4 regions of the Paenibacillus sp. PK3_47 genome follow, and region 2 is predicted to be linked to each of the others. Evidence: riboswitches for the same ligand, from Rfam matches in the RefSeq annotation. Region 2 holds a riboswitch; each other region holds the start of a gene.

Region 1 (4,905 bases), 2.1 Mb from region 2:
GCGTAAGGCATATTCCATTCCAGCCAGGCATTAAGCGTGAAGGAGGAAGGCAGCCTTGCATACCATCCTGTTATGCGGAGGTTCCGGGCAGCGGCTGTGGCCGCTGTCAGGCCCTGTCCGCTCAAAAATGTTCCTGAAGCTGCTGCCGGCTCCCGGCGGGGGCACCGAGTCGATGATTGAACGGGTGTGCCGGCAGCTGGAGAACAGCAGTCTCAGCCCATCAGCATTGTTCGTGGCACATGAGGACCAGACATCCCTCGTGCGCCGGTATACGGGGAACAGGTACGAAGTTCTCGGGGAGCCGCATAAACGCGGAACCTTTACGGCAGCTGCATTAGCTGCAGTTTATTTGTATGCCTCCCGCAAGGCTAAACCGGAAGATACTATATGCGTGGCTCCTGCAGATATGTATGCCGATGACGGATTTTTTCAGTGCTTCCATCAGTTCACGGATATTCTGTCCGCTTCACAAGCCGAGCTTGTACTGCTTGGGACAAGACCCGCCCATCCTTCGGATCAGTATGGCTACATACTTCCGGAGAAACCAGGCGGTAACACGGCTTATTCCCCTGTCCTGTCTTTTGAAGAAAAGCCTGATTCTTCTAAGGCCGGGGAGCTGATCAGGAGCGGCGCGCTGTGGAACTGCGGGGTTTTTGCTTTCAGGCTCGGCTTTATGCTGAGCCATCTGGAGCAAATGGGACTCCCTGCGGAGCCGGCTGCCTTCACCGCACTGTACCCGGGTTTTCCCGTACGCAGCTTTGACAAGGAAATAGCCGAACGGACCCGCAAAGCTGCAGTGCTCCGTCACGAAGGGGAATGGCGCGATCTGGGCAGCTGGGATACGCTGACTGCCCGGCTGCAGCAGACGGTGACAGGACCCGGAGGAATCTGGGGAAACAGCGGGAATACACATATTGTGAACGACTTGAAGCTGCCCATGATTGTCATCGGTGTTCCGGATATTGTTGCTGTAGGAAGTCCGGACGGCATCCTGATTGCCGGTAAACAAGAGGCGAATGCCATTAAAGACATTGTGCATCCGCCTTCAGCAGAGGCCGGTTACGGAGAAACCGCCTGGGGGCATTATATGGTCCTGGACCGGACCGGAAATGAAGGAGAGGTTGTGCTTACGGTTAAGCTGTTTTTGCTGCCAGGGCATGAGATGCCTGAGATGCCTTGCCTGCATAGCGGCAAACACTGGGTTATTTTATCGGGGCATGGAGAGGTTGTGCTGAACGGCCTGGCCCAGGCTGCCCGGAGCGGCGATTCGTTCACTGTAAACGGAGGCGACCTGCACGGAATCAGGGCTTTTGCTGCAATGGAGCTGCTGGAGATCCGGAGGGACGACCGGACGGAGGAAGTTGCGGTGTACAGCTCTTAGCCTCACCGTAAGTATATTAAAAAGAACAAGCTGACATCCGGCGGCCGGAGACAGCTTGTTCTTTGACATGATTATACTTATAAATATTAGTTGGCCATCTTGCTGTAGCTGGTCTCGCTCACTACACGGCGGGCAGTCACATAACGGTCGCGGTAATAGGAGTCTGTGAGCTTGCTGATTCTTACACCTTTGCTGCTGGAAGAATGAGCGAACTCACCGTCACCGATATAAATACCTGCATGCGAGATTCCGGAGCCGAGCGTATTGAAGAATACCAGATCTCCTTCACGGAGATCATCTTTAGCTACGGGTGTGCCGGCTTTGGCTTGCGAGGCTGAGGTGCGCGGCAGGTCACCTGAATTGAATTTTTCCATAATGTACAAAATAAATCCGGAACAATCGAAACCGGCGGTTGTAGTACCGCCCCATTGGTAAGGGGTTCCCAATACCTCTTGAACTTCGCTATTCAGTGATGATGTACTGGCGTATGTGCTGACTGGAGTGGACGTGAATAAAACTGCAGCTCCCATTAGAGACAAAATGAACTTTTTCAGAAACCTTTTCTCCCTTCAATGCCTACGGAGTTAGCTGAGGGTTCGGTTAAAGGTTCCCTATATTCCTTTGCCTTCAAGAATAATTCACCCAAGATTGGTTCCCCCGTTTTCGAAACGAAATTCGGCAACAACTCATTAATTTTTTGTAACTATTGATTCAATAGTATTGTATCCTGCTTCTTCCTGTCAATCCTATTTCATATATTCCTGTGTAAACTGCGATAACATAAATTCTGCACGGCAACGTGAAAATTGCTGAAACTTCCTTCTGATGTTACGTCAGGTGTAAAAATCAGGGTTATTTTGCGTGGTCAGCGCCTGAATTCATCAAAACCTTCATCTATGAAAATAGTAAAAATAAGTAACATTAATGTAATCATTAGGACATAGCTGCCCACTTTTTTTATATCGGTGAGAGGGTGGGGATACTTTAGGAAATATGAGAAATAGTACAATACAAATTTGACGCAGCGCTGAGAGGGGGTTGGGGGGATTAAGTGAAGGGCCGGTTATGGCCCCCTTATCCTCTGATCCTCTTCTTCTCTTCTCTTCTTCTCCTTTTATTCTTTTATCCTCTTCTCTCCATACCTCTTTTCATTTTTCTCTTTTCTGCTTTTCCTCTTTTCCGCTTTTCTGCTGTTCTGCTTTTCTGTTTTTCCTCTTTTCCGCTTTTCTGCTTTTCCTCACCCCTCTTTTCCTTGCAGCTAGCGGTTCAGTGAAATTACAGTGCCCACTGCCAATCGAAACTATCAGTATGTATAGGATATAGGCTCATCCTAATTGCAATTTGTCCTTCAACTAGCATAATGGTTAGGCTTATGAGGTATTTGTGCCTCTCGTTTCGCCGCTGTGGCTGATTTCTGCGGATTCGGAGGTATTTGTGCTTCTCATTTCGACATTGTGGCTGGTTTCTGCGGATTCAGAGGTATTTGTGCTTCTCATTTCGCCATTGTGGCTAGTTTCTGCGGATTCGGAGGTATTTGTACCTTTCATTTCGCCGTTGTGGCTGGATTCTGCGGATTCGGAGGCATTTGTGCCTCTCATTTCGCGGTGTGGCTAGTTTCTGCGGATTCGGAGGCATTTGTACCTCTCATTTCGCGGTGTGGCTAGTTTCTGCGGATTCGGAGGTATTTGTGCTTCTCATTTCGACGTTGCGGCTAGTTTCTGCGGATTCGGAGGTATTTGTGCTTCTCATTTCGCCGTTGCGGCTGGTTTGTGCGGATTCGGAGGTATTTGTGCCTCTCATTTCGCTGCTGGGGCTGATTTCTGCGGATTCAGAGGTATTTGTGCTTCTCATTTCGCCCGCCAGCCGATTTCCAGCGGAATTAACGGGACTTTTCCCGTTCATTTCGCCCGCCAGCCGATTTCCAGCGGATTCAACGGGACCTTTTCCCGTTCATTTCGCCCCTCAGCTGATTTCCAGCGGATTCAACGGGACTTTTCCCGTTCATTCCGCCCACCAACCGATTTCCAGCGGATTCAACGGGACTTTTCCCGTTCATTTCGCCCGCCAGCCGATTTCCAGCAGATTCAACGGGACTTTTCCCGTTCATTTCGCCCGCCAGCCGATTTCCAGCGGATTCAACGGGACTTTTCCCGTTCATTTCGCCCGCCAACCGATTTCCAGCAGATTCAACGGGACTTTTACCGTTCATTCTGCCCGCCAGCTTATTTCCAGCGAATTCAACAAAGCGAAGGTAAGCGATCTGCACAATACTAAAAGCGTACGCTGTTTATGTACGCTTTGGCTTTTCAACTCTACTTTTACAACCCGTCTTCTACAGCTCCGTTCCGATTCCCCTCATCCTTGCTTCATTCACATAATACACACCTGTAGCAATATCGAAGACCGCCATGCCCATCGGGCTGAAGAGGACCGGCTCCTCCGCCGGAAAATCGGCCAGGCAGCTCCGGCAGACCACATCGGTAATCAGCCGGACACCGTCCCGGCTTAGCCCCTGCTCCAGATGAAGCCGCTCGATATCGGTATTCTCACGGCAGACCTCATTCCAATCATCAACAATGATGGCCTTTAAGGCTGCAAGCGCCTCCGGCTGATAGTCCCGCAGTGAAACATGGAGCAGAAGGCTGCCCGGCGCAGGGGGTACATCTATATACCTCTCGGCCGACACCGTGCAGGTGATGAACACATTGGATTGCTGATATACTTCCTCCCAGCTCTCCGCCACTTCTGCCCGTTCCGCATACGGTGGTGGGACTTTGCTCAAATCTGCTCCCTTGATATCAAAGATCCGGATACGTTCAATTTTGTCGCCGTAAAGAGCAGCAGCCATTTGCACATGATACTGTCCAACCGGTCCCCAGCCGATGATTCCCAGATGAATGTTCTCCGGCTGCCGTGCCTGTATATAGTGGCGGAGCATCAGCCCGCTGATGGATGACGTTCTTACGATGCTTGGAATCGCGGAGTTCAGGATGGCGGACGGCTGGCCGGTCTCCGGATCATTCAATACAGTGAGGCTGTGCGCACGGGGTAGTCCGGCCTGGATATTACCGGGAAAGCTGGCGATCCATTTGATTCCGGCAGCCTTAACCTTTCCGCCCACGTAAGCAGGCATGGCAATCATCCGGTTAAGCGGATGGTTGTACCTCAGGTAAGGCTTCACCGGCTGTGCAAAATCACCGGAATCCAGAATGCGCACTGCGGATTCCATGGTATCCACCAATGCAGGCCAGTTCACGCCTATGGCCGTAATGTCATGATCATTTAAATACAGCATGACTTTATTTCCTCCTCTCTCCGTCCTTAATCGGGTCCCGCCTGCCGAACTCCCTCTGTACCCAGCTCTCCGAGAACACCGTATCAAGGTAACGTTCTCCCCTGTCGTGCAGAATGACCGCGCAGACGGCCCCCGCCTCTATTTCCTGCTCCATCTGCCTGACAGCCGCAATATTCCCGCCGGAGGATGCTCCCGCCAGAATCGATTCCTGCTGAGCCAACGCCCGGCA
Region 2 (4,905 bases):
AGAGAGCAATGCCCCGCTCTGTTCCGGCGGAAGCGGATCATCAAGGAATTCAGTGTAGGCAACAATAAGCTTGCAGGCAGCAAGCTTCTCCTTATTCAGCAGCCCGTAATCTTCGGTGCATTCCACCTGAAAATCAGGAGACAAAATCGCTTCAAGTTCGCGGTCGACACCGGCAAACGGATGATATTTCACCTCTGTATAATCCCCTATCGCAAGCGCTCTCAAGTCAGACATTCCTTAACGCCTCTTTTCCTGCAGAATTTGTTGTTACCAGGGCCAGTGATTGCCGTCAAGATCGAGATAAGCCGGCTCTTCACCCATGTATTTCTTATGGTCCAGCACAAGACTCATAATTTTGCCGGCAGACTCCTCCGGGGTAATCGGTGCTTCTACGGCTTTTTCGCCATGCATGTAAGTCTGGATCCAGCCGGGGTGAAAAACCATGACCTGTCCCCCCATTACCTTCAAATGATTGTGCATCAGGGAGGACTGCATATTCAGCGCCGCCTTGGACATACAGTATCCGTACATATTAATCCGTTTGTTGCGTCCAATACTTCCGGCTTCGGAGGAGATGTTAATAATCAGCTTCTGCTTGCCCTGCAGCAGCAGGCCCATCAGTTCGTTGCTGACCCTCAGCGCGCCGAGCGTATTCACATTGTATATCCGGGCCATGGCTTCATCGTCCATATCCACCAGCATCGTGGCATCATCAGCTTTGTGAATAATCCCCGCGTTGTTGATCACAATATCGACATGTCCTGTGCTCCCTGCTATGGTCCGCGCAGCCTGCTTCACGCTCTCCCGGTCTCCGATGTCCAGAGGAATCAGGTACAGCCTGTCCCTGTACCGGGTCTTCATCGCCGCAAGCGAAGGGGAATCCTGCAGGTACTGCCCGGCAAACACAGTATAATGATTCTCCAGAAGCCAGCGTGCCAGGCACATTCCCAGACCGTGATCAGCGCCGGTAACACAAGCGACCTTTTTAATATAGTACACCCCCTCAGTTTTTTTCCAGTATAGAATGCCCGATCTCTTTCTCACCTTAGCATGGCTATGAAGCATTATCAATGTCCACAGCAGGACGGTAATTTCCTTTGGATAACAGCCCAAGACTTCTTTTTGATTTAATTTTGAACTATGTTACAATCATAGTTACAGGTGCTAACAACTTAATTGTTAACAAACAAAAATCAACCGCAGAAAGGTGAGATTCCTTATGTCTATTCAACAAATCCACACGCTGGATGAACTGAACCAATATGTAGGTCAGCCAGGCAAAAAGCTGCTGTTCAAACACAGCACAACCTGCCCGATCAGCGCCAAAGCGCATGAAGAATTCCAGGCTTACGCACAAGGCTCCGACACTCCGGCTGCCATCGTTCATGTCATTGAGGACCGGCCGGTGTCCAACCAAATCGCTGAGGATTTTGGCATCAAGCATGAGTCCCCGCAAATTTTTCTTCTGGATGGCGGCGAAGTCCGCTGGAACACCTCCCACTGGAAAATTACCCGGGATGCAATCAAGGAAGCCGTGAGTAAATGAGCCAGCCCGTTATTGTCTACTCCACCGCGAACTGCAGCGACTGCAACCAGGTAAAACAGCTTTTGTCAGAGCAGGGCATTGCGTATGAAGTCCGGGATGTCATGACAAGCACCGATTACCAGGAAGAAGTCGAGAAGCTCGGCTTCATGGGCGTGCCTGTTACCGTATTCGAAGACCGTGCAGTCAAAGGCTTCAACCTTCCGGCACTTAAGGAACTCATTGAAGCGGCTGCCCGTTAATCCGGAAACTGCCATAGTCCAATATCACTCCCGTATAGCGAACGGCACGGAAAGCCTCAGCCTTCCGTGCCGTTCGCATACGGGATTTTTATTATGCCCGTCAATAGGTGCCGTCTTCAATTTATCCCCGGGAAGCCGGGCTTTCCGCCAGATACGCGACATTGCCGCTGTGGGAATAAATCACCTGACTTACCCCGAGCCCCTTATAGACCAGTCTTGGCTTCAATGAAGAAGTGATTACGAATATGGATTTGGTCGTCCAGGTCCGGCACATTTGAACATAACGGCAGCATAAGGCCACACTGCTCTCGAACAGATAGACCTGGCCCACCGGGAAGGCAGGCCGGAACCATGTATTCTCATGGCGGGTGTCCACCACAAGATTTACCTCCACGCCCAGCTCCTCCAGACGTTTTTTCTCCGCTGCATTATTCGCAATTCCCGCTATTTTGTAACCTTTACACTTCAGTGTCCTGATAAAATGCTCACCAGCCTTGTTCGGTGCACAAATGAGTACATATTCGTCCTGATCCGCCATCTCTATCTATCTCCTTTTCGATTAGGCCGCATTTGATACAGGTCTATAAAAACACAGCAAAAAACCACAAAGGATCTCCTCTGTGGCTGGTTAGCGGTCACATAGCACTCATCCTCTCTACATACGCTTACGAGGTTAGCTGCCGGATTCGGGCAGTGAGAGTCGCCCTACCTGTCTTCCATGCGAGCATTCTCTCGCACTTCCCCAGGATTCACCCCATAACCGGCTCCGGTCCTTGACCAGGCTGCCGATTGTTGGTTCCCCCGCTTTCCTTAACGGAAATTAAGCGGTTTACATATTCGGTTGTACTTACCCCGATGTTACGCCTTTTAGTTGTAGTTTTCAAGACTCTGCGCGTGAATGACAGGCATAAACTTTTTCGCCTGAAAATCATTTGCCCCCGTTACCCCTTACGTTTGCCGCCTTTTACAAATCTCCATGCCGCTGTACAGCAGCCGAGCAATCCTAAACCGAGAATCAACGTCTGCAGCGCCCCGAGCAGCGTAGAGCCATCCGGGCGGACCAGACTGCTGATAATGATCAGCACGATCGAAGCCGCGACCAGCAGGGGCGTTTGTATGCTTTTTTTCACAGTTACCACTCCTTACTACTTAAAGTACACTATTCTTCTTCATTTCACCAGGCGCAGCCGGATGCACAATTCATACTTTCAGCTAACGCTCAACGAATCCTCAGGCTGTGTTCAGGTATGCCGCCTATGCTTGGCAGTGTAACAAGATCCTTACCGGACAAGAAAGGCGGTTATTCGCTTTATGCCAAAACAACATATAACCAAACGAAAAAAAATAACCATTGCCATTACGCTCAGCACCCTGCTTACAGGCGGTATTCTCTACCAGCTTGCCGACCGTTATCTGATTCAACATGTCGAAGTCGTTGTTGCCGATCAGGCAGTTTCCGGTGCAGAAGCCAATACAGAGGCGGTCAGTACAGCGGCGGCGGCAGATTCAAATGAGGCCGGCCAGGATTCTCCGGAAGCCGTATCCGATGACTGGAACTACAGCAGCGATGACATGGACATCTCTCTTAAGCAGGTCACCACCGGCCGCGGAAGCGACCAGATCACCTATTACATCGCAGATGTGCAGGTGTCTGATGCTTCTCTGATCCAATCGGCTTTTGCCGACAATGCCTTCGGGCGCAACATTACCGGGGACACGTCCGATATCGCTGAGGACCATGATGCAGTCTTTGCGATCAATGGCGATTACTACGGCTTCCGCAGCGATGGAGTCATCATCCGGAACGGGGTGCTCTACCGAAACGAACCTGCCAGGGAGGCGGTCGCCCTCTACGCGGACGGCACGATGGCCTCTTATGACGAAAAGGAGGTATCCGCCGAGAACCTGCTGGCAGACGGCGTTCTGCAGACCCTGTCGTTCGGGCCGGCGCTGATCAAGGACGGCGAGACCGTCCAGGACTTGAACAATGTTAAAATCGACACCAATTTCGGTAACCGTTCCATCTCGAATGCCAATCCCCGCACAGGCATCGGCATGATCTCGGCGAACCACTACGTATTCGTTGTTGTAGACGGACGTTCAGACGACAGCCGGGGCATGACACTGGACGAGTTCGCTGGGCTGTTCAAAAGCCTTGGTGCCACAGAAGCCTACAACCTGGACGGCGGCGGGTCTTCCACAATGTACTTTATGGGCCGCGTTGTCAACAATCCGCAGGGCAGACAAGAGGAACGCGGCGTAAGCGACATTCTCTATCTCGGGGAGGGATAACTCATGACTGTACTTATACCAGCCTATGAACCGGACCAGCGTCTGGTCGAGCTGATCCAAAACCTGCGTGCGATGACCAAAGACCCCATCGTTGTTGTAGATGACGGGAGCGGCGAGCGGTTCAGGAGCATCTTTGAAGCTGTTAAGGAGGCCGGCTGCACCGTGCTCACACATGTCGTTAACCGCGGCAAAGGCCGGGCACTTAAAACCGGATTTCAATATATTCTCGATAATCTTCCGGCTGCAGCTGTCGTATGTGCCGACAGTGACGGACAGCATTCTCCGAAGGACATTGTTGCCGTCGCCGAGGCCAGTGAATCGGCCGGAGGCCGGATGGTGCTCGGCAGCCGCCAGTTTACCGGCAGAGTTCCGCTGCGCAGCCGGTTCGGCAACCGGCTTACCAGCAAGGTGTACGGCGCGGCGACCGGGATCGGCATCGGGGATACGCAGACAGGCCTTCGCGGGTATCCGCGGACCATGCTGGACTGGCTGTGCCAGGTGCCGGGAGAGCGGTTTGAATACGAGATGAATCTGCTGCTGGAAGCACCGTCAAGCGGCTACGGCATTACAGAGCTGCCGATTGATACCATTTACCTGAATGGCAATGAATCCTCCCATTTCCGTCCTGTCGCCGATTCACTCAAGATTTATTTGCCGATTGTTAAATTCAGCGCCTCTTCTATCGTCTCCGGTGTGCTCGATTTCCTTCTTCTGCTCCTGCTTCAAGCTGCAACGGGAAGCCTGCTGCTGTCTGTCATAGCTGCCAGAGCCGGAAGCTCGGCCGCCAATTATGCCATGAACCGGAGATTTGTCTTCAGCCGGCAGAAC
Region 3 (4,905 bases), 520 kb from region 2:
ATTAAGTTGCCGAGTACTATCCGCCGGGATTTATGAATACATTAAACCGAAAAAAGCCTTCATCCTGGCGCATCCCTTGGGCTTTACTGAAGCTGAGGGATGTTTTGTTTAGGGCTTGGGGATATGTTACGGGCTGGGCGTTACGGGCTTACTGCTAATCAAGTAAGGGAGGAAGCAAATTGCAATTTACGGAGGAAGAACTGCGTGAGCAGGTGGGCAGGCTGGAAGGCTGGAAGCTGGACCAGGATATAATGGTACGCAAATACATGTTTAATGAATATATGAAGGGTATCGCCTTTGTGGATGAGGTTGCTGCCATCTCGGAAGCTTTTGATCATCATCCGCACATTACAATCGATTACAAAACAGTGATCCTGCGTCTGTCGGCAAAAGAAGGGGACGAACTGGCCGGATTCGACTTCCGTCAAGCACATGAATTTAACGAAGCTTTTGAGAGAACGCGCTAGTACGGCTGATCGTGAACTAAAATACTATGACTATATAAAAGATGCCCGTGAGTCGGATAAGCTTACATCCTTCTCACGGGCATTTGTATTCAATTCAGATCTTATTTTTTCTCTGCCAGCCACAAGGCGACATTGGCAATTTCCTCGGGGGCGAGCTTATCTTTGAAGGATGGCATCTGTCCGCGCCCTTTGGTCACGATGCTGTAGAGTTCCTCCGCATCATGTTCTCCTCCCGCCTGCTGAAGGCTAGGGCCCATACCGCCCTGTAGCTGGTCTCCGTGGCAGGAAATACAATTAGCTTTTACAGCAGCTTCAGCGCTTGCCGCATCCAGGGTAACCTGAGGCATCGTCGGCTTGTTCTCTTCAGCTACCTCTTCTTTGCCGGGCAGTGTAAATAAAAGCACTACGGCAAAGGCACAGGCGGCAAAAAACAATCCGCTCATGATCCATTTCTGCATCTCCATCCGTCCTCTCCATGTAAGCTGCTTCCTACATTATACAAAAAGGTAAAGCGTTATCATAGAGTTTGTGTCAAAAAAACGAACGATTTTTAAAAAAGATCTACCTCAAGCTCAGGGAAGTTCTTGTTCCTTGTCATAGACCATGCAATAAAAAGGTTTGTTACCGGTAGGTGTAAGCCTTTCATAAGTATCTGTAATCGTGAATCCGCATTTCCGGTAAGTTTTGATCGCCCGCTGGTTCCAGGTCAATACCTCCAGATCAATCTCCCGCTCCGGATAGCGGGCCTCAGCCGCCTGAACTACAGCTTTTACAAAGAGGTGACCCATTCCCTGACCGCATAGATCCGGGCGCATCCCAATCCCCAGGCGGACCACACCCTCCATAGGAAACAGCTGGGCAAAACCGCACAGCACTTTCTGATCGTTAACTACAGAGACATATTGTTCACTGCGGAGGCCGGGATCACCGAACTCAATCCCCAGAGCCTCCATCTGGTCCCAGGGCATCCATTCATAAATATTGTAAGGAGGTTTATAATTCCACTCACAGATCTCCCGGGCGTGATGGACCTCCATAGGCACTACATGAAAAGTAACGGGGGAGCTGATCATAATGCAGCCGGCCTCCTTTTCTCGGGATTTAAGCCTGATATATCTAGATTATATCCAAAAACAAAGCTGTACGACGCGCTAAAAAATATTTTACGGAAATGAAAAAAATGGGAGTTACTGCTGTTTGGCGGGGAAAGAGAAGGGTAAATAATGTTATAGACAAAAAAACAGGCCCTCCCCAAGATTTCGGCAAAAATCCTGGAAAAGAGCCTGTAACCATGCAGCTTACTGCACGTCGTCATTATCTTCGGAGTCAGCAGCGACTTCCTTGTAAGCGTCTGTGCTCATGATGCGTTTGGCGCCAACGTAGCGGTTGACGTAGTAGCTTTCACTCAGCGAACTAATGGTTACACCACGCGAGGAGGAAGCATGCGCGAACTTGCCTTCTCCAACATAAATACCGACATGGGATACGCCCTTACCGCTTGTATTAAAGAATACAAGATCTCCAGGTCTCATCTCATCCTTGGCAATGGCCGTGCCCATTTGGTACTGGGAGCCGGATTGATGAGGAAGCTTGATCCCGATTTTATTAAAAACGTACATTGTAAATCCGGAGCAGTCAAAGCCGTTAGTGGATACACCGCCGGATACATATTTAGTCCCGATGGCACTGTCGATCACTTTATCCATTTTGGAATCAGCGGAAGCGCTTGCGGCTCCAAGGGTAAAGATAATGGAAAAGCTTAGTACTGCTGCTGCTAACTTCTTCTTCAAAAGTAGATACCCCTTCCAAATGCCTACGAGGTTAGCTTAAGGGTTCGGTTGAAGGTCCCCTATGACCCCTCTGTGAATAGGAGGTCAATTCACCCAAAGTTGGTTCCCCCGTTTCCCTAAACGTTAGGGAACTCGGCATGACTGTTGATTAGGATTAGCTGCCGTTCAATACATGACAAAACGATTGTAAAGACCGGATGAATAATTACAAAAATGTTACTATAACTTCACTGCGATTATTGTAGCAAAGAAGGAAGCACTTGGCAATCACTTAAAACATATTAATGCAGAATATATGCCTGGTTGAAAGCTTGACTTTGCAGAAAAGACAAGGGTTTTGAATTTTTTTACATAATGCTGTTTCAGGGCTCCTGAATGAGTGTATAGGTATAATAAGGAAATACAAAAGGAAAAACCCGGAACTGATTACGGCAATAATCAATTCACGGGTCTCTATAAGTTATATTTGTTTATTAGAGGAATAAGTATTCGGGGAGAGTTCAATCGTAAGCGACAGCCTTGTAAGCTGTTGTGCTCATTACGCGTTTGGCGCCAACGTAGCGTTTGGACCAGTACGAATTGCTCATCGATGTGATGGTTACACCGCGTGAACTGGAAGACTGTGCAAATTTATTGTTTCCGACATAAATACCGACATGGGATACGCCGCTGCCAAAGGTATTGAAGAATACCAGGTCGCCGGACCGCAGATTGCTCTTCGATACAGCTGTACCCATGCTATATTGTGCTTTGGATGTGCGGGGCAGAGTAAGCCCGATGCTCTTGAATACGTATCTGGTGAATCCGGAACAGTCAAAACCGGCGGTGCTTGTACCTCCGAATTTATATGTAGTTCCAAGGGTTTTTGTGATAACAGCATCCATCTTGGAGTCTGCAGATGCACTTCCTGCTCCTGCTCCCAGTGTGAAGGCCAACACAAGCCCTAATGCTGCTGCGGTGACTTTTTTCTTAAAGCTATGACTTTTCAAAAGATGTACTCCTTCCAAGGCCTGCGAGGTTAGCTTAAGGATTCGGTAGAAGGTTCCCCTATGATCACTCTAAAGCGAGATCAATTCACCCAAAATATGGTTCCCCCACTTCCCGGTGCTGGGAATTTGGCGTGTTATGCACCAGAATAGTGTCGTTGCGTTAAGGTCAAATGTCTAAGCTTACATAAATTCAGACGAAATAGTTTCAAAAGATTACAAAGTTGTTACTAGTGGTACAGGCATTATTGTAACAGAGGTTTTACAGTTTTGCAAATAAACTAAATCACTTTGTAACCGGCAAAAGAGTCACGCCCCTGATGCAGGGGCAGTGACTCTATGTATTATGCCAGGCAGGCAGAGAAATTATTGTGGAAATGTTTTGCTGCGCCATAGCTGATATTGAGCGGCAATATCCCACATTTTGAACAGCGTTGAGGGGAGCGGTGAACATTGGCGGATAAGGAGTGCGGGCAGGCCAGGAAGCAAAAATGCAGCGACTCCGTTCAGCAGCCAGAGAAGAAGTCCTCCTGCAATGAACACTGCTGACACGCCGATAGATGAAATCAGGACTTTGCAGAATACAAGGAGCGAGGACAGTATGCCTGTCCCTCCGGTGTATCCAAACTGCATGTACAGCAGCATTAAGCGGACCAGATACAGGTACACCAGCCAGGCAAGAACATAAGGAACCAGCTTCAGAAGCAGTTTATAGTCAAAAATTCCGCTGAGCAGCAGCGTGTATATTTTGGGAAACAGGAAGTACAGGGGCAGGGCGGCCAGTATCCATTCCGCTATGCTGAAGAGCAGCACCGGAAGCCCGTACAGCCTCATGCCCGGGAAAAAGAACAGCCCGCGTTCCCCCTTTCGCTCCTGATGAAGCTCATGCAGCAGTCCGGCGCGGATAAAAGGGGAGAGCAGCAGCCGCAGCACAGACAGTGCCAGCAGCATCCAGATCCAGCGCTGTACATCAGGATCTGCGCTAAGCGCCATCTGCCCCTCAATGTAATACAGCAGCCTGCCGGTTGAGCTTCCCCCCGCATGGGCATCAGGATAATGCAGCAGCAGCGGGACGATGGCTGACTTTACGAATTTGTACATGAAATAGCCCCAGAGCAGCCGGTAAATGAACAGCAGAATTAAGATATAGAATTGCTCTTTCATACTGTACCAGCTGCGGATTATCGATCTTTTCACCATTGTTCACCTCACCAGACAAGAGTTCCGAGCAGGGTTTCAATCAGGTTGGTTACACTAAGCGTCCAGCGGGAGAGTGTCTTCGGCTCCAGCTCGGCCAGTCTGAAATTGTTGAGATGCCTGCTTTCCAGCAGAACGGAATGCTCCGGATTAATCTCTGCCGACAGGAGAGGCGCTTTGTAGGACAGCTGAAATGTCGTTTCCTTTCTCTCACCGTTCCAGATCTGCTGTACTGTATAACCGTCTGTAAAGGTGAATTTTACAGGCACTTTTCCGTAATCTGTCCCTTTATTGCTGACCTTGACTGCAGATTTATAGCTTGAGGTTTCACCGGCAGCCTTTTTTGGGGCAGAGACTTTAATCTGATCTACTGAAAAATCCGGGGAACCGCCGCTGTATACATACTGGTCAAAATAGTCCTGCCATGACTTCTTGGTGACCTTCTCCACAATTTTTTGGAAATCT
Region 4 (4,905 bases), 600 kb from region 2:
CCTCCTTCTGGATCATGACCACGATATTATCCAGCGGAAGCTTCTCCTCAAGCAGCTTCATCAGGATCGGAGTGGTTACGTAATAGGGCAGGTTGGCGACAACGCTGACTTTGTTCACTCCCGCAAAATCCTCGGCGAACAGCTCTTTAAGGTCAACTTTGAGGACATCATCATTCCGGATCTTTACATGGGGATAGGAGGAGAGGACATCCCGCAGAATTGGAATCAGTCTCCGGTCAATCTCCACAGCGGTCACCGCTCCGGCGGTCATTGCCAGCCGCTCAGTCAGGGCACCGATTCCCGGCCCGATCTCCAGAGCACCGCTTTCGCTGCTTAATCCTGCCGCGTCGACGATTTTGTCCAAAATGTTCTGATCAATCAGAAAGTTCTGGCCCAGGCTTTTTTTGAATGAGAATCCATAGCGCTGGATAATTTCTTTGGTCCTTGATGGAGATGAGATATGATCATTGCCGCTCATGAGGTAATGCCTCCCTGTTCAATTTGTGCGAGAGCAGCCTGAAACTCCTCCCGCGTGATGCCAAACATAGCCAGCCGCTTGTATAGCTGTTTACCGTTGCAGTATCCGATGCCAAGCAGATTACCCAGCGCCATTCTGCGTTCAGCCGCCTCATGATGGGCAATCATTCCGGCAGCAATAAGCTCATCCATGCCAATCAGTGCCGGAGCCCCTTCAAAGGAGGTATGCACATGGGCAAGGGCATGCCGGATAGCCTCCGGGGAAGCATTCTCCACCCCTATGTCCCCTTTGCGTGTAGCATCCTTTTCCGGTATAAAGGCATGCTTGCAACCGGGCACCTTGGAAGACACAATTTTGCGTATGCGTTCACCGGCATGGTCCGGATCCGTGAGGATAATAACTCCCCTGCGCTCCATGGCCAGCGCAATCTTGGCAATCACCCTGCGGTCCACTGCAGAACCGCCTGTCTCTATCGTATCGGCTTCTACCGCACGCTTGACGGCAACCGTATCGCTTTTACCTTCCACCACAATTAATTCCTTGATCATCTTCCGGCTCCTTCCCTTACAACACAAAAAGAAGAGGATTCGCTCCCCTTCTTATTGGCTAAAGAATGTATAAGTGATGAGCAGCATCCGTTCGTTAAGTGCTACCCTCACTATAGCTTATTACCTGCTAATTTGCAAAAGACTGTAACATGCTAATTGAGCTCCGGCTTTACAGGTCCAATCACATAAACAGTCCGGGATTTACGCCCAAAGTTACGGGCATGGCTCAGTGAATCGTAGTATACATCCACCTTATTGCCTTTGATGGCACCGCCGGTATCCTCTGCACGGCGGAATCCTAATCCCTCAATGTACACCCACCAGCCGATAGGAATTACATTCGGATCTACAGCAATAGTACGGCCTTCCGTTACGCGTGTGCCGGAAGCAGTCCGTGTTCCAATGCCCGGCTCTTCAGATGAGTATGCCGTCATGGATACGTTTTTAATCATTTTTTTGTACTGGAAGTCTACGCCTGCCTTGTGCACGACGTTGCTGGTTTTTGCAGCTTTTGCAGATTTTGCAGTTGTTGCTGCTTTTGCGGTGGTTTTGGAAGTTGTTTTTGGTTTGGATGTTGTTGCAGCAACTACAACGGGCTTAGGAACCGGCTTCGTACCAACGGCAATAATCTTGTCTTTGGTAACCGTCTCAACTTCCTTGCCGACCATGCTCATGGAAACCAGCTCACCATCTTGATAGATCTTCTCGATGTGCTGGACAATGGCACCCGGCTTGCCTGCTTGTGCAACTCTGTTGTCCCCTACGTACAGGGAAGGGTCTGCGGTTTTGATAACCCGGAAAGGCAAGCTTACCGTCCGTTCTACCTTTTGCTTGGTGATCCGGACAATCTTGGCCTCCATACCGGATGATACTGCGGTATCAAGCGAAGGGAAAATCTTGTCGTTGCCCTCCAGGCTGTAGCCCAGCTTGGTAATGGCATCCCCGAGCGATTTCTCGGTGGTATACAGTGTTTTGGTTGCCCCGTCTACAGTAAGACTAATCGCCTGCGCGCGGGTAATGACGACACGGTCACCGTCTTGTATTTCATCGCCAAGGCCTATGGATACTTTATCATGCGGCTGGACTGTAATCTGTTCTTTGGCCAGCACATCACTGAGCAGTGCCTCACGCGTCTCCAGCGTCAGCACTTTCCCGTCTATTACTAAATTTATTACTTTATTGCCTTGACCGTGTACGTACAGCAGAATAAGCAGCGCGATAACGATTGATACCACACCTGCAAGCGAAAGTACGCGAGGATTCACTTGCTTCCACCGTAATGCGAAAGACCTGCTGGATGATTGCGAATCATGGGATACTTCTGGTTGGAATACGCCCATTCTCTCCATCCTCCTTACATAGCCCCGTCGTCCAAGTTGTATATCATGTAGACTGCATCATTTGTGACGAAACTAGGTTTGAGATTGCAACAGGATACGCCCGCATTGCTTCAGCGTTTCCTGCTCATGGATCGCCTGCTCGGCATAGTGGCTCCAGAACACTGTTATATAACAGTATGCCGGGTTCATTCGCATTATTCAAAACAAAAGAAGCCTAAAAAGAGTTCATAGAGGACTCTTTCGTGGCTTCTCCGGATGTCAGAATACGCGGGAATGTTATGCACGAGGTTGCCTCTCTTACTTTGCGCTTACGGGGTTAGCTGTCGGGTTCGGGCATAAGAGAGACGCCCTATCTCAGGTCACCCGCTCATGGCGGTTGCCCTCAAATTCACCCCAAAGACCACGTGAAGAAATCAAATAATGTCTGCGCATATTACGTGTTGTACTCTATGTACTGGCATGCAGCAGTGCAATATTGGTTCCCCCGTTCTCCGTACGGAGACTCAGCGAGACGATCCATGAATCAGTGACTGTCACAGTAACAACAGCTCACTGCACTGAAAAGATGATATCCTGTTTTGATGCATGTTGTAAAGGACGGTTCAACCACGTTTAAGCAAAAAAATGATTAAAAATTTGTAATAATCGGCCATTTTTTTATTAAAAAAGTTTAATAGGTCGGCTATACTCTATTTTTCACCTGTTTTACTCCCGTTTTCAGACAATCCCAAATCGTTCCAGTGCGTTCGCATACGTAATTTCAGCTAATTCCTGTAAATCAATCCCTTTTATTTCCGCGGCTGCCTCAGCTACCAGCTTCACATGAGCAGTCTCATTTCGCTTGCCCCGGAACGGGTGCGGTGTAAGGTATGGAGAGTCCGTTTCGATGAGTAATCTGTCCAGCGGGGTCTGGGCGAGAACCTCCTTGGGCACCCTGGCATTCTTGAAGGTTATCGGCCCTCCGAAGGACAGATGGAACCCGAGATCGAGACACATTTTGGCCGTTTCCCAGCTCCCGGAGAACGAGTGCATGACTCCGCCGATCTCGTCTGCCTTTTCCTCACGCAAAATACGCACCACATCCTCATGGGCATCACGGTTATGAATACTAATTGGCATTTTCAGCTCGCGGGCCAGCCGGATTTGCTTGCGGAACACCTCATGCTGTACCTCTTTGGGAGAAGTGTCCCAGTAATAATCAAGCCCAATCTCGCCGATGGCGACTACTTTGGGATGGCTGCACAAGGATGCGATCCACTCCAGATCTCCTTCCTTCATGTCAATTGCATCCTGGGGATGCCAGCCGACGGCTGCATAAATATAATCATGCGATTCGGCGAGCTGCATAGTACTTGGAATCGTTTCCCGGTTAAATCCGATATTGATCATCTTGGTAACGCCTGCCTCCAAGGCCCGGGCGATTACCTCTTCGCGGTCCTCGTCGAATTGCGGAGCATCCAGATGGGTATGAGTGTCGAACAAACGCATAGCGGTATTCCCTCCATATTCTGATTTCTATGATGAATTCCATAATTTTTTGTATTATTTTTCAAAGATTTCTGCAATCGATGCCGGAAGACCTGGGAGGGCTTTCTGCAGCTTATCCTGCGGAAAATACAGATGATATCTGCCGCGGTGAATTCCGCTGATTGAGCGCACAATATCCGAGACTTCGGAGATTTCCCGCAGCTGGTCATGACGGTCGAGCAGCAAAATCTGCTTGCTGTCAAAGCCCTCTCCCGGACGGAAAACGTCATAAGGGAGATCTGTCGGATAATCGATTTCAAGGTCGTAATCCGGCAGCAGGCCGGCCCCGGAAAAGCTCCGGCGGATTTCGTCGATCGTGTCAGAATCCAGATTCTCTACCTCTACATATTTATACAGTTTACGATGAATAAAACGGCTGCACAAGTCGCTCAGCAACTCGTCCGCTTCCAGCGTCCACTGCATAAAGGCTGTCTGTACCAGCGCTTCATCAAGCAGCAGATACTGCTGAACCGTTACATCGCCTGCAAATAAATCACTTAAAGGATCGATCATGAAGCCGAACGTATAACCGGACTCCACCAGTTCCTTGGCTCTGCGGAAAATTTGCCGCAGGATAATCTCCGAGCTGCGTGTAACCGGATGAAAATACACCTGCCAGTACATCTGATACCGTGACATTAAATAATCTTCAATCGCATGCATACCTGATTCCTTCACGACGACCCGTCCGTTGTAAGGCCGAAGCATACGCAGAATCCGGTCGATATCTATCGTGCCGTAGTTGACTCCGGTATAGTATGCATCACGAAGCAGGTAATCCATGCGGTCCGCATCCAGAGGGCCTGACACCAAATTGACAACAATTTCATGTTCATAGGTTTTGGCAATGACTGAAGCTACCTTTTGCGGGAAATCTTCCGCCACATCCTTCAAAATCGAAGTGATCTCTGTATCCTCCAGAATAATCCGGCAGGTCCAGTCCTCGTGATTCATTTCAAAAGCTTCTTCTATAGAATGGGAAAATGGCCCATGACCCAAATCATGAAGCAGC

The links. A riboswitch is a leader RNA that binds a small molecule or an ion and turns the genes downstream of it on or off. The one in region 2 is predicted to bind cyclic di-AMP.
Region 1: linked by a shared signal. The riboswitch ahead of C2I18_RS23240 (C40 family peptidase) and the one ahead of C2I18_RS14820 (hypothetical protein) in region 2 are both predicted to bind cyclic di-AMP.
Region 3: linked by a shared signal. The riboswitch ahead of C2I18_RS12555 (C40 family peptidase) and the one ahead of C2I18_RS14820 (hypothetical protein) in region 2 are both predicted to bind cyclic di-AMP.
Region 4: linked by a shared signal. The riboswitch ahead of C2I18_RS12200 (resuscitation-promoting factor) and the one ahead of C2I18_RS14820 (hypothetical protein) in region 2 are both predicted to bind cyclic di-AMP.

What each region holds. Positions count from the first base shown of each region.
Region 1 covers NZ_CP026029.1:5,371,646-5,376,550, reverse strand. The annotation lists gene C2I18_RS23250 (DUF6492 family protein) at 1-34, shown strand, start outside; gene C2I18_RS23245 (sugar phosphate nucleotidyltransferase) at 56-1,381, shown strand; gene C2I18_RS23240 (C40 family peptidase) at 1,468-1,935, opposite strand; cyclic di-AMP (ydaO/yuaA leader) riboswitch at 1,940-2,072, opposite strand; gene C2I18_RS23235 (hypothetical protein) at 2,752-2,979, opposite strand; gene C2I18_RS23230 (hypothetical protein) at 3,149-3,655, shown strand; gene C2I18_RS23225 (2,3-diaminopropionate biosynthesis protein SbnB) at 3,714-4,676, opposite strand; gene sbnA (2,3-diaminopropionate biosynthesis protein SbnA) at 4,681-4,905, opposite strand, start outside.
Region 2 covers NZ_CP026029.1:3,313,507-3,318,411, reverse strand. The annotation lists gene C2I18_RS14840 (ThuA domain-containing protein) at 1-234, opposite strand, end outside; gene C2I18_RS14835 (SDR family NAD(P)-dependent oxidoreductase) at 268-999, opposite strand; gene ytxJ (bacillithiol system redox-active protein YtxJ) at 1,220-1,546, shown strand; gene C2I18_RS14825 (glutaredoxin family protein) at 1,543-1,785, shown strand; gene C2I18_RS14820 (hypothetical protein) at 1,907-2,323, opposite strand; cyclic di-AMP (ydaO/yuaA leader) riboswitch at 2,432-2,622, opposite strand; gene C2I18_RS14815 (hypothetical protein) at 2,727-2,915, opposite strand; gene C2I18_RS14810 (phosphodiester glycosidase family protein) at 3,097-4,077, shown strand; gene C2I18_RS14805 (bifunctional glycosyltransferase family 2/GtrA family protein) at 4,081-4,905, shown strand, end outside.
Region 3 covers NZ_CP026029.1:2,788,789-2,793,693, forward strand. The annotation lists gene C2I18_RS12535 (4a-hydroxytetrahydrobiopterin dehydratase) at 180-467, shown strand; gene C2I18_RS12540 (c-type cytochrome) at 569-925, opposite strand; gene C2I18_RS12545 (GNAT family N-acetyltransferase) at 1,040-1,540, opposite strand; gene C2I18_RS12550 (C40 family peptidase) at 1,766-2,257, opposite strand; cyclic di-AMP (ydaO/yuaA leader) riboswitch at 2,263-2,405, opposite strand; gene C2I18_RS12555 (C40 family peptidase) at 2,758-3,246, opposite strand; cyclic di-AMP (ydaO/yuaA leader) riboswitch at 3,250-3,388, opposite strand; gene C2I18_RS12560 (hypothetical protein) at 3,610-4,443, opposite strand; gene C2I18_RS12565 (M1 family metallopeptidase) at 4,452-4,905, opposite strand, start outside.
Region 4 covers NZ_CP026029.1:2,716,614-2,721,518, reverse strand. The annotation lists gene rsmA (16S rRNA (adenine(1518)-N(6)/adenine(1519)-N(6))-dimethyltransferase RsmA) at 1-478, opposite strand, end outside; gene rnmV (ribonuclease M5) at 475-1,026, opposite strand; gene C2I18_RS12200 (resuscitation-promoting factor) at 1,179-2,366, opposite strand; cyclic di-AMP (ydaO/yuaA leader) riboswitch at 2,656-2,885, opposite strand; gene C2I18_RS12195 (TatD family hydrolase) at 3,084-3,854, opposite strand; gene C2I18_RS12190 (HD domain-containing protein) at 3,909-4,905, opposite strand, start outside.